DNA from 3 places in the Gracilibacillus caseinilyticus genome. Region 1 is predicted to be linked to each of the others. Evidence: riboswitches for the same ligand, from Rfam matches in the RefSeq annotation. Region 1 holds a riboswitch; each other region holds the start of a gene.
The links. Region 1 has a riboswitch for S-adenosylmethionine ahead of MUN88_RS13405 (inorganic phosphate transporter). Riboswitches for the same ligand answer to the same signal wherever they lie in the genome.
Positions count from the first base shown of each region.

Region 1 (3,164 bases):
TGTTCTTCTAAATGTAGCGCTTCTTCCCCGCCACGGCCGAAGATAAAAGGGTCTCCTCCTTTTAATCTCGTAACCGTTTTACCTTTTTTAGCATGATAAATCAATTGCTCGTTTATTTTCTCCTGTATCAATCCATGTTTCCGAGGCATTTTCCCACAAAAAATCAGCTCAGCATCTGCCTTGGCATAATCTAATAATGAATGATTAACAAGCCGATCATACAGAATCACATCTGCTTCCTTGATCGCTCGAACACCTTTTACCGTGATTAATTCTTCATCTCCTGGTCCTGCTCCCACTAAATACACTTTCCCCATGTTGATCCCATCCTTTTCCTGTAATTGCTTTTGCAGGTTTTTCTCTGTATCTAACTAAAATATAAGTTGCTACGATCGATAATACTACTAATACGACCTGTTCAAAACTTTGTTGTACGATAATCTCTGTCAATATAAAGGAAATGACAAGAGAGACAATCGGTGAGGTAACCCATACTTTCGCAATTTGATGAATCACCTTTTGCTTCCAAATCGAGGATACATCTTTGCTCGCTCCGATACCAACAATCGCAGATGTGGTAACCTGTGTCATCGGAATTGGGACACCAAGTAAAGAAGCAGCGACAACAAGACCACCTGTAGCTCCTGAAATTACCACACCATTCCCAAGTGACAAGGAGGTAATCTTTTTTGCATTGGTTTCGATAACTCTGCCCCCGAAAAAAATACTTCCCAACGCTACCACCAGCGCCATTAATGGCAAGCCCGTTTCCATCGATGCAATACCAGCTCCCACCAAGGGGCCTAATGCATTTGCAACATTATTCATACCGGCAGCAACCGCTTCAATCGCACCAGTTATAATCAATAAACATGCTAATACTTTTACTGGTGGCCGGATCGTAAAACGATTGGCAAATTTATTTCTAATTTTCTCTAAGCTCAATGTAATCAGAAAAGCTGCTAAAGGAACGATCAACCAAAAAGAAACGATCATTAATATGTTTTGAAAATGTAATTGTTGATAGCTTATCCCAACACCAATAATAGCTCCTACGGTCACTTCACTAGTCGATAGCGGGATGCCGATGTAATTTGTAATGAGTAATGTAAAAGCAGATACGACTAATATGATACAGGCTACTTTCACATCCAATATCGATTCCGGAATTATTCCTTTACCAAGCGTCTTCGTTACATGCTCCCCTCCTAGAACAGCCCCCGTTATGGCACCTGCTCCAGCAATCCATAATGCATGCTTTCGCTTTTTTATTACTTTTGATCCATAAGCAATACTCATACTTGCTGCTGATCCACTTGCTCCTATATTAAAGGCAAACAAACATGCAGCTAAAATCGCAACGAACGTTAACATCTTTCATCCCAACTTTCAGCTATTGTCTATCAATTTTTAATACTATTACACTATTACCCATCTGAAAACTCGGATTAATACCTATAAAAAATCCTACTTGACGATGAAGTAGGAGTCTGTTCCACTTATCTGTCAAGTTATACCTGCTGGATTTAGCACAGTGCATTTAAAGCCTGTTGCTGAGAATTCATAGGGCCAGTTCCCTCCTTCTCTCTCGATAAGATGCTATACTATTTTCATAATTTTCCACTAAATTTGTGTTGTACTTACTATAATAGATAGAACAAGGATTGTCAATGGGTTCCATAAAAATATTTTTTTGTATCACTGTTGTAATTTCTTCCTAAATAAGGTACAATTAATGTATTAAATTTCCATGAAAATATAATCTTATCAAGAGAGGTTTAGGGACTGGCCCGATGATACCTCAGCAACCAGCAAACTATTGTATGGTGCTAATTCCAGATGGTTTTTGCCAAAGATAAGAGATGCTGCCTGACATAAAGGAGGTCTTCTACTTATCGAAGACCTCTTTTTTTATTTATAGAAAGGATGTACATAATATGAATCAAATTGAAACCATTCTTGCCCAAATTGGCAACAGAAAAGATCCACGAACAGGTGCAGTAGAAGCACCAATCTATTTATCTACCGCTTACCAGCATCCAACGCTTGGACAGTCAACCGGGTACGATTATACGCGAACAGCGAATCCTACCCGGGAAATTGTGGAAGAAGCAATCGCTTCATTAGAAAAAGGTGTGCAAGGATTTGCCTGTTCTTCAGGTATGGCTGCCATTCAATTAGTCTTTTCCTTATTTAAACATGGAGACGAAATTCTCGTAACGGAAGACATTTATGGTGGCAGCTACCGCTTATTTCAACACTTACAGCAATCTTATCAAGTTACACCAGTATATGTCAGTCCGGAGAATGTGGAACGACATATTACCCCAAATACGAAAGCAATCTTTATTGAAACACCGACTAATCCATTGTTAATGGAGATCGATATCCAGTATATAGCGGCAATTGCCAAAAAGCATGATGCCTTGCTGATCGTAGATAATACGTTCTATACACCATATCTGCAGCAGCCATTAACGGAAGGTGCAGATATTGTCATACATTCTGCAACGAAGTACCTTGGTGGCCATAACGATGTCTTAGCAGGACTTGTTGCTGTCAAGGATCATGAGCTCGGTGAGCAGCTTTTTTATTTACATAATGCCATTGGAGCGGTGTTATCTCCATTGGATAGTATGTTACTGATTAGAGGAATGAAAACCTTGACGTTACGATTAGAACGCCAACAGCAAAACGCTCAGATTCTGGCAGCTTTTCTGCGTGAACATGACAAAGTGAGAGATGTCTTATACCCCGGAAAAGGAGCAATGATCAGTTTTCGCGTTACTGATAATAGCCTAATTGCACCGTTTCTGGAACAATTAAAAGTCATTTCCTTTGCCGAGAGTCTTGGAGGTGTGGAGAGCTTCATCACCTATCCAACAACTCAGACGCATGCTGATATCCCGAAAGATGAATTAGAACGTCGAGGTATTAGCGACACATTACTACGTTTTTCGGTAGGAATTGAAAATATTGAAGACCTTAAATCTGATCTAGATCAAGCATTAGGAGGGAAATAAATGACACATAAAAAAGAAACATTATTAGCCCATGGAGGAAATCAGCAAGGTTATCATGAGAAATATACAGGAGCAGTAAATCCACCAATCTATGTATCTTCTACTTACCACCAGCAAGAGTTACATGAATTCGGCCCATAT
Region 1 covers NZ_CP095072.1:2,850,549-2,853,712, reverse strand. The annotation lists gene cobA (uroporphyrinogen-III C-methyltransferase) at 1-317, opposite strand, end outside; gene MUN88_RS13405 (inorganic phosphate transporter) at 277-1,374, opposite strand; SAM riboswitch class I at 1,497-1,598, opposite strand; SAM riboswitch class I at 1,762-1,862, shown strand; gene MUN88_RS13400 (methionine biosynthesis PLP-dependent protein) at 1,938-3,023, shown strand; gene MUN88_RS13395 (aminotransferase class I/II-fold pyridoxal phosphate-dependent enzyme) at 3,024-3,164, shown strand, end outside.

Region 2 (3,164 bases), 1.7 Mb from region 1:
TAAAAGAGATGTTCAGACTCTGTGATCGCAGGTGGTGCCATATCGGCTACCGCCACTTTAGCACCACAATCCAAAAATGCATCGACTATCGCTTTTCCAATTCCGCTAATACCTCCGGTTACAATGGCTACTTTATTTGTTAAATCCATCGCATACATGTGATCACTCCATTATTTCAGCGTTTCTTTTGCAATATCTACCACGTATTTCAGCTTGTCCCATTGTTGTTGTTCTGTCAATTTATTACCATGATGTGTCGATGAGAATCCACATTGTGGACTAATACACAGTTGTGACTTTGGGACAAATTGACTTGCTTCCTCAATCCGTGCTTTCATCTCTTCTTTATCTTCTAGTTCTCCTTTTTTAGAAGTAAAGATACCGATCACGACATTAGGTCCACCAGCCGGAATATACTTTAACGGTTCAAATGTCCCTGAGCGCTCATCATCATATTCTAAGAAAAAGGCATCGACTTTTTCCTCGGCAAATAAACGAGGTGCAATTTTATCATAGGCGCCGGAAAAAGCGTGCGTAGATCGATAGTTTCCTCGGCATAAATGAGTGGTGACATAAAGATCTTCCGGCTTATCATTTAATACATGATTCACCATTCTTAGTGACAGATCGAATAATTGATCCATGGAATAAGCATGGTCGTAAATAAAGTCATTTTCTGTGACAAAACCAGCGATCGATACATCATCTAATTGAATATAGCGGCAGCCAGCTTCATAGAATGCAGCAAGTGCATCTCGATAGGCATTCACGATATCATCCGCATACGCTTCGATATCTGGATAAATGTCAGGGTTTCTCATGCCTACATATAATAATTGATTCGGACTCGGGATCGTTTGCTTAGCCACTGCACGCCCGTCTACTATACTATTGAACGTTTTAAAGTCTCGCAGAAATGGATGATCTGGATTAAATGAGATTTCACCGATATTACGAACATTGTAAGGGTCTGTTTCTTCGTCTTCGAAATCGAACCCTTGATTAGGGACGTACCCTTCGATCCCGTTCAGATGCTCAAGAAAATCTATGTGCCACCAATCTCTTCTGAACTCTCCGTCCGTAACTGCTTGAAGGCCAACTTCTATTTGCTTGTCGACGATTCGCTTTAATTCTTTTGTTTCGATGTCATGTAATTGCTGGGCAGTGATGTTACCAGCTTTGTAATCTTTTCGTGCTTGAAGTAAGTTGTCAGGTCGTAAGAGACTACCGACATGGTCTGCCTTAAATGGCGGGTGAATAGAAATTGTCATCATATATTTCCTCCTAATTGTTTTGTGCGAAATAAAAAACCTCTCCTTCAAGAAGGAGAGGTCATTAAACAATGTTCAAGTACTCTTCCTATCTTTTAAGCGTAACGCTTCTGGAATTGGCACAATGCTAATAACAGCTGTTGCCGAGGCTTCAAAGGGCCAGTCCCTCCACCTCTCTTGATAAGAATTATCGTAAAATATGAAATTAATAAGATTAAATTTACCCTAAAATTCGACAAACGTCAAGTTAAAAATTTTTAAGATTATACATGAAGGTCAATTTCCTTCTTGTGGAAAAAAACAACTGATCCCTGTACAATGAAGGTAAGTAACCACGAGGAGCCGAATTATATCACGGCAGGATGAAAAGGAGAGAGTATCCGCATATTTATGATATACCTCTAACACGAGCCAGTCGATTGGCAGATTTGGAGAAGAAGCGACAATAGATTGATATTTTATTTTCCTTTTTTCACCACCCAAATAATGGATAAGGAACTCATAAACATAGGCACAAGTATCATCCAGGTAAAAGTATATAAGTACAGGCATAGAAGTAATCAAGCTAAACATGAAGATGGGTTCTTATAATATGGATTATGTAAAGTGGAACAGTATTACAGTATGGTAATTTTGAAATGATTTATCTGCTATGCAAAGCTCCGGAAATATGCTCCGCGTCCTGTGGGCACGGCCTCAGCTAGGCTACTACTTGAACTGCTTCCATGCTGCCTTGTGCCGAGGAAGCTTACTTCGTAGCGATACTAGCAGACACAGGCACAGACAAAGTGGATCTTCAGCTCGCGCTGATCCCACGGGAGTCTCCGCATATTTCCTACGCTTGAGTGAAGTACTACAACGATTGGAACAGCTAAAAGCAGTGGTGCTAGGCATTATACGTCATCAGAATAAGGTATTAATCATGAAAATAGTCCTCCATATTTTACCTGCTGCAATAGTTATAGAACTATTCATGAGCGTAGGCCAACCACGTAGACTCCCGCGGGACATGCAGGTGCTGAAGATCCACTTTGTGAAGCGGTCTTCTTCACAAATTTAGCTTCAGCCGTGCCCCGCAGGACGCGGAGTGGTTGGCCGGAGCGGTATACTAGCTGATTTATTATTTCAAAACTATCACATAGCTTAGAGCTGCTAGTTGACATAATCCATATTATAGGTAGTTGTATATTATTTATGTTAATTAGGACCGGGTGGGCTTTCCCGGTTTTTTTAAAAACAAAGTGGGGGGAATTAAAATTGATCAAGGCAGTTCTATTCGATTTAGATGGCACATTATTAAACAGGGATGCTTCCGTCCAGCATTTTATAACAAATCAATACAAAAGACTAGATTCGTTACATCACCTATCCAAAGATTCCTATATTACACGATTTATCGAGTTAGACAACAGAGGATACGTCTGGAAGGATAAAGTCTACCAACAGCTGGTCAAAGAATTTGAGATAACAGGTCTCTCCTGGGAAGCATTGCTTGAAGATTATATCAGTCAATTCCAATTCAGCTGTGTACCTTTTCCACATTTGAAAGAAGCATTGGAGATTTTAAAACAGAAAGGATTTGCACTAGGGATGATTTCAAATGGTAAAGGACAGTTCCAAATGGACAATATAAAAGCACTTGGAATCGAACCATATTTTAATACGATTCTGATTTCAGAGTGGGAAGGAATGAAAAAGCCTGATCCTCGTATTTTCCAAAAAGCACTTCAGCAATTACATGTACAGCCACAACAGGGTGTATTTGTTGGGGACCATCCGGAAAATGATGTATTGGCCGCTCAGCGTATAGGCATGCAAGCAATTTGGAAAAAGGATAAAGGATGGAAGAATTGTTCTGCCGATTGGACGGTGGATGATTTAAAGGAAATCTTA
Region 2 covers NZ_CP095072.1:86,506-89,669, reverse strand. The annotation lists gene MUN88_RS00370 (SDR family NAD(P)-dependent oxidoreductase) at 1-158, opposite strand, end outside; gene MUN88_RS00365 (5-methyltetrahydropteroyltriglutamate--homocysteine S-methyltransferase) at 171-1,274, opposite strand; SAM riboswitch class I at 1,357-1,458, opposite strand; gene MUN88_RS00360 (HAD family hydrolase) at 2,529-3,164, shown strand, end outside.
Region 2: it holds a riboswitch for S-adenosylmethionine, as region 1 does, so the genes downstream of both, MUN88_RS00365 (5-methyltetrahydropteroyltriglutamate--homocysteine S-methyltransferase) here and MUN88_RS13405 (inorganic phosphate transporter) in region 1, are expected to answer to the same signal.

Region 3 (3,164 bases), 340 kb from region 1:
TTGAATATCTGTCCAAACATCGCTTAGCTTCGGACTGAATAATGGTTTCAACCGCCAGGCAGCTGGAGTTTCCCTTTCTATTCTTATTAACGGATCATGGCAACTTTCGCGAAAGACTGATGGCCAATAATCTTTTCTTGATCCAGAATGAGGCGTTTTAACCGCGAATTGATAAATGGCTGCATAATATTTTGGGTGAAATAATACTTGATAAAGTTGTTTTCCGATGTCAATTCGGTTAGGTAATGACTCAAAGCGATGGACATTTAACCCGACTAACTGGACCTTATGCTCTTTCTTGTAAGGAAACATAATTTGGTTCATTTGCATCATCTGCTGAACGATAAATTCGAGCGCCTCCATATTCGTTCTAGCATATTGTGGGTTGTTAATGACACGGTTTTCGATGTAATTTTGTTCGTTGATAATCAAAGCATTGGTAATCAGAGAACGTTGTCTATTTTCATAAAAGTAATCCCATATCACTTTCATAAAGTAGGAAACTCCAAATAACGGAAGCATGTAAAACATATTCTTGCTAAGGCGGATACTCGCTTCGTATAAGCGCAACTGAGGATAGGCATCTTGAAATATCAGCCAATTGTTCCGTTCTAAAAAATGAAAAAAGTATTGCTGCTGTTCTTTTGTCAGTAGTTTGGATAATAGACTGCCTTTAAGATCGGTCATATTCCAACCGGCATTTCTTGATACCATATGCGCCAAAAAGCTCCATTCGACTTCTGGAAATTGCTGATAAAAGCGAAAATAAGCTTCTGTACGTGTGACGTTATTTCGATTATATTGTCTGGTGTCATGGTTAATCTGATTAATTAGTTTTTGCTCAGGTTCAGATAACTGATCTTTAATTGCGTAATAGCTTTTTTTGTTTTGTAATCGATGTTTTATTATATTTAATGGATACGGAAGAGGATAAGATGGCTTAATGATTGCCACCGTCCTTTCAAATTCATTTTTCTAGAGTAATTTCTTCAGGTTAATCATTTATCTAGGATTGCTTTTAAACTGGGAGTTTATGCGGAGAATGAGGAAATTGTAAGACTTTTTGAAATTTTTTAACAAATATGGGTTGATCCAATCTCTGTTATGTAGTAATATGTGTTTGTGGTAATAATTTCAGATAATTTCTTATCCAGAGAGGCGGAGGGATTTGGCCTAATGATGTCTCAGCAACCAGTCTATACGAAGACATGGTGCTAATTCCAACAGATAAGAGGAATAAGTTTTTAAACGTTAAAGACCTTCTTCTTATAGGGGGTCTTTTTTTACTGGATAAGAATTATTGCAAACAATTAGCTGAAGGAGAGGATTGCAGTATGTCTACAAAAACAGTAACAGCACCATTTCGAGCAGATCATGTAGGAAGTTTGTTACGTCCAGAAAGTTTATTGGAGGCAAGAAAAGCGTATCAGGAAGGAAATATAAGTGCAGCAGAATTGCGAGAAGTAGAGAACAAAGAAATTGCACACATTGTCGATAAGCAGATTGAAGTTGGTCTGGAATTAGTATCTGATGGGGAGTTCCGCCGCCGCTTCTGGCATACGGATTTCTTGGAACATTTGAATGGAATTGAAGGTTATGTACCAGAAGTTGGTTACATATTTAACGGAAACGAAGAAACAGAGCGTTACAATATTCGCAATAATGGAAAAATCTCTTTTAATCAAGATCATCCATTCTTACAAGATTTTAAGGAATTTAATGAGATCGTCAATGGCCGTGCCGATGCTAAACAAACGATCCCAAGTCCGAATCAATTATTTAATATAGGGATTCGTAATGAAACCATTTATCCGGATATTGAGGATTTTGCAAGTGATGTCATTCAGGCATACCGTGATGCCATTAAAGCTTTTTACGATTTAGGTGTACGATATTTGCAATTTGATGATGTTTATATTGCTGGATTATCGTCACCGGACATTCCTTTTAATGATGGTGCGTATGACAGAGATTATTTAATTGATTTAGCTTTACGTGTAGTGAATGGTGTTTTAGAAGACAAACCGGAAGATTTAGTTGTGACCACGCATTTATGTCGTGGAAATTACCGTTCTAATTGGGCTTTCTCTGGAAGTTATGATCTCATTGCACCGACACTGTTTGCAAAAGAGAAAGTGGATGGATTCTTCTTGGAGTATGATGATGAACGTTCTGGTGGATTCAAGCCGCTAGACTATATTCCAGATGGCGGTGCTCGAGTGGTATTGGGCTTATTCACTTCAAAAACTGGTGAATTAGAAAATAAAGAACAAATCAAAGCAAGAGTAGGGGAAGCTGCCAAATACGTACCACTTGAACAGTTGTGCTTAAGCCCTCAATGTGGATTTGCATCGACTCATCACGGTAATAAATTGACAGAAGAAGATCAGTGGAAAAAACTGAAATATATTGTAGAAGTAACCAAAGAAATCTGGAATTAATGAGTAAAGCAAAAACCTCTTAAGCATGTCATAATGTGCTTAAGAGGTTTTTCTGTAGTGAGTGAAGAAAGTATATAAGTACAGTCATAGAAGTAATCATGCTGAACATGAAGATATATGGACTATGTCTAGCGTTGAAGTCATTTTGAAATGCTTAGCTGGCATACCGCTCCGGCCAACCACTTCGCGTCCTGCGGAGGCATATTTCCGGAGCTTTGCTAAGCAAATGAATCTATCAAAATTACCACAAAGTCAAACAGTTCCACTTTACATAATCCATATTATAGGTAGTTGTATATTATTTTGTTAGTTAGGACCGGGTGGGCTTTCCCAGTTTTTCTTACAGGTATGAAGTTAATTCAAAGCGAAAATGTCTGGAGTAGAGGGAATGAATAACAAAAAAATGTATGGAATCTTATTGATTATTACAGGATGTATGATAGCAATAGTTGTAGGTATTAAAGTTTATTATGATACAAATGCGTTAAAAGTAGCGGAGGTTCAATTGTCGAATGAAAAATTGAATCGAAACCAGTCCATTCAGATATTACAGATATCAGACTTGCATAATAAGCAATTTGGTGAAGATAATCAAAAATTACTTGAGAAAGTTATCCAACTTGAACCAGATGTGGTTGTGCTGACAGGGGATATTGTGGATCGCAGTACGGAAAATATCGATGATGTCCTCTCATTTGTTGAACAGTTATCGATCAGTCAATC
Region 3 covers NZ_CP095072.1:3,194,008-3,197,171, forward strand. The annotation lists gene MUN88_RS15075 (DUF2515 family protein) at 1-954, opposite strand, end outside; SAM riboswitch class I at 1,144-1,234, shown strand; gene MUN88_RS15080 (5-methyltetrahydropteroyltriglutamate--homocysteine S-methyltransferase) at 1,335-2,441, shown strand; gene MUN88_RS15085 (metallophosphoesterase) at 2,830-3,164, shown strand, end outside.
Region 3: it holds a riboswitch for S-adenosylmethionine, as region 1 does, so the genes downstream of both, MUN88_RS15080 (5-methyltetrahydropteroyltriglutamate--homocysteine S-methyltransferase) here and MUN88_RS13405 (inorganic phosphate transporter) in region 1, are expected to answer to the same signal.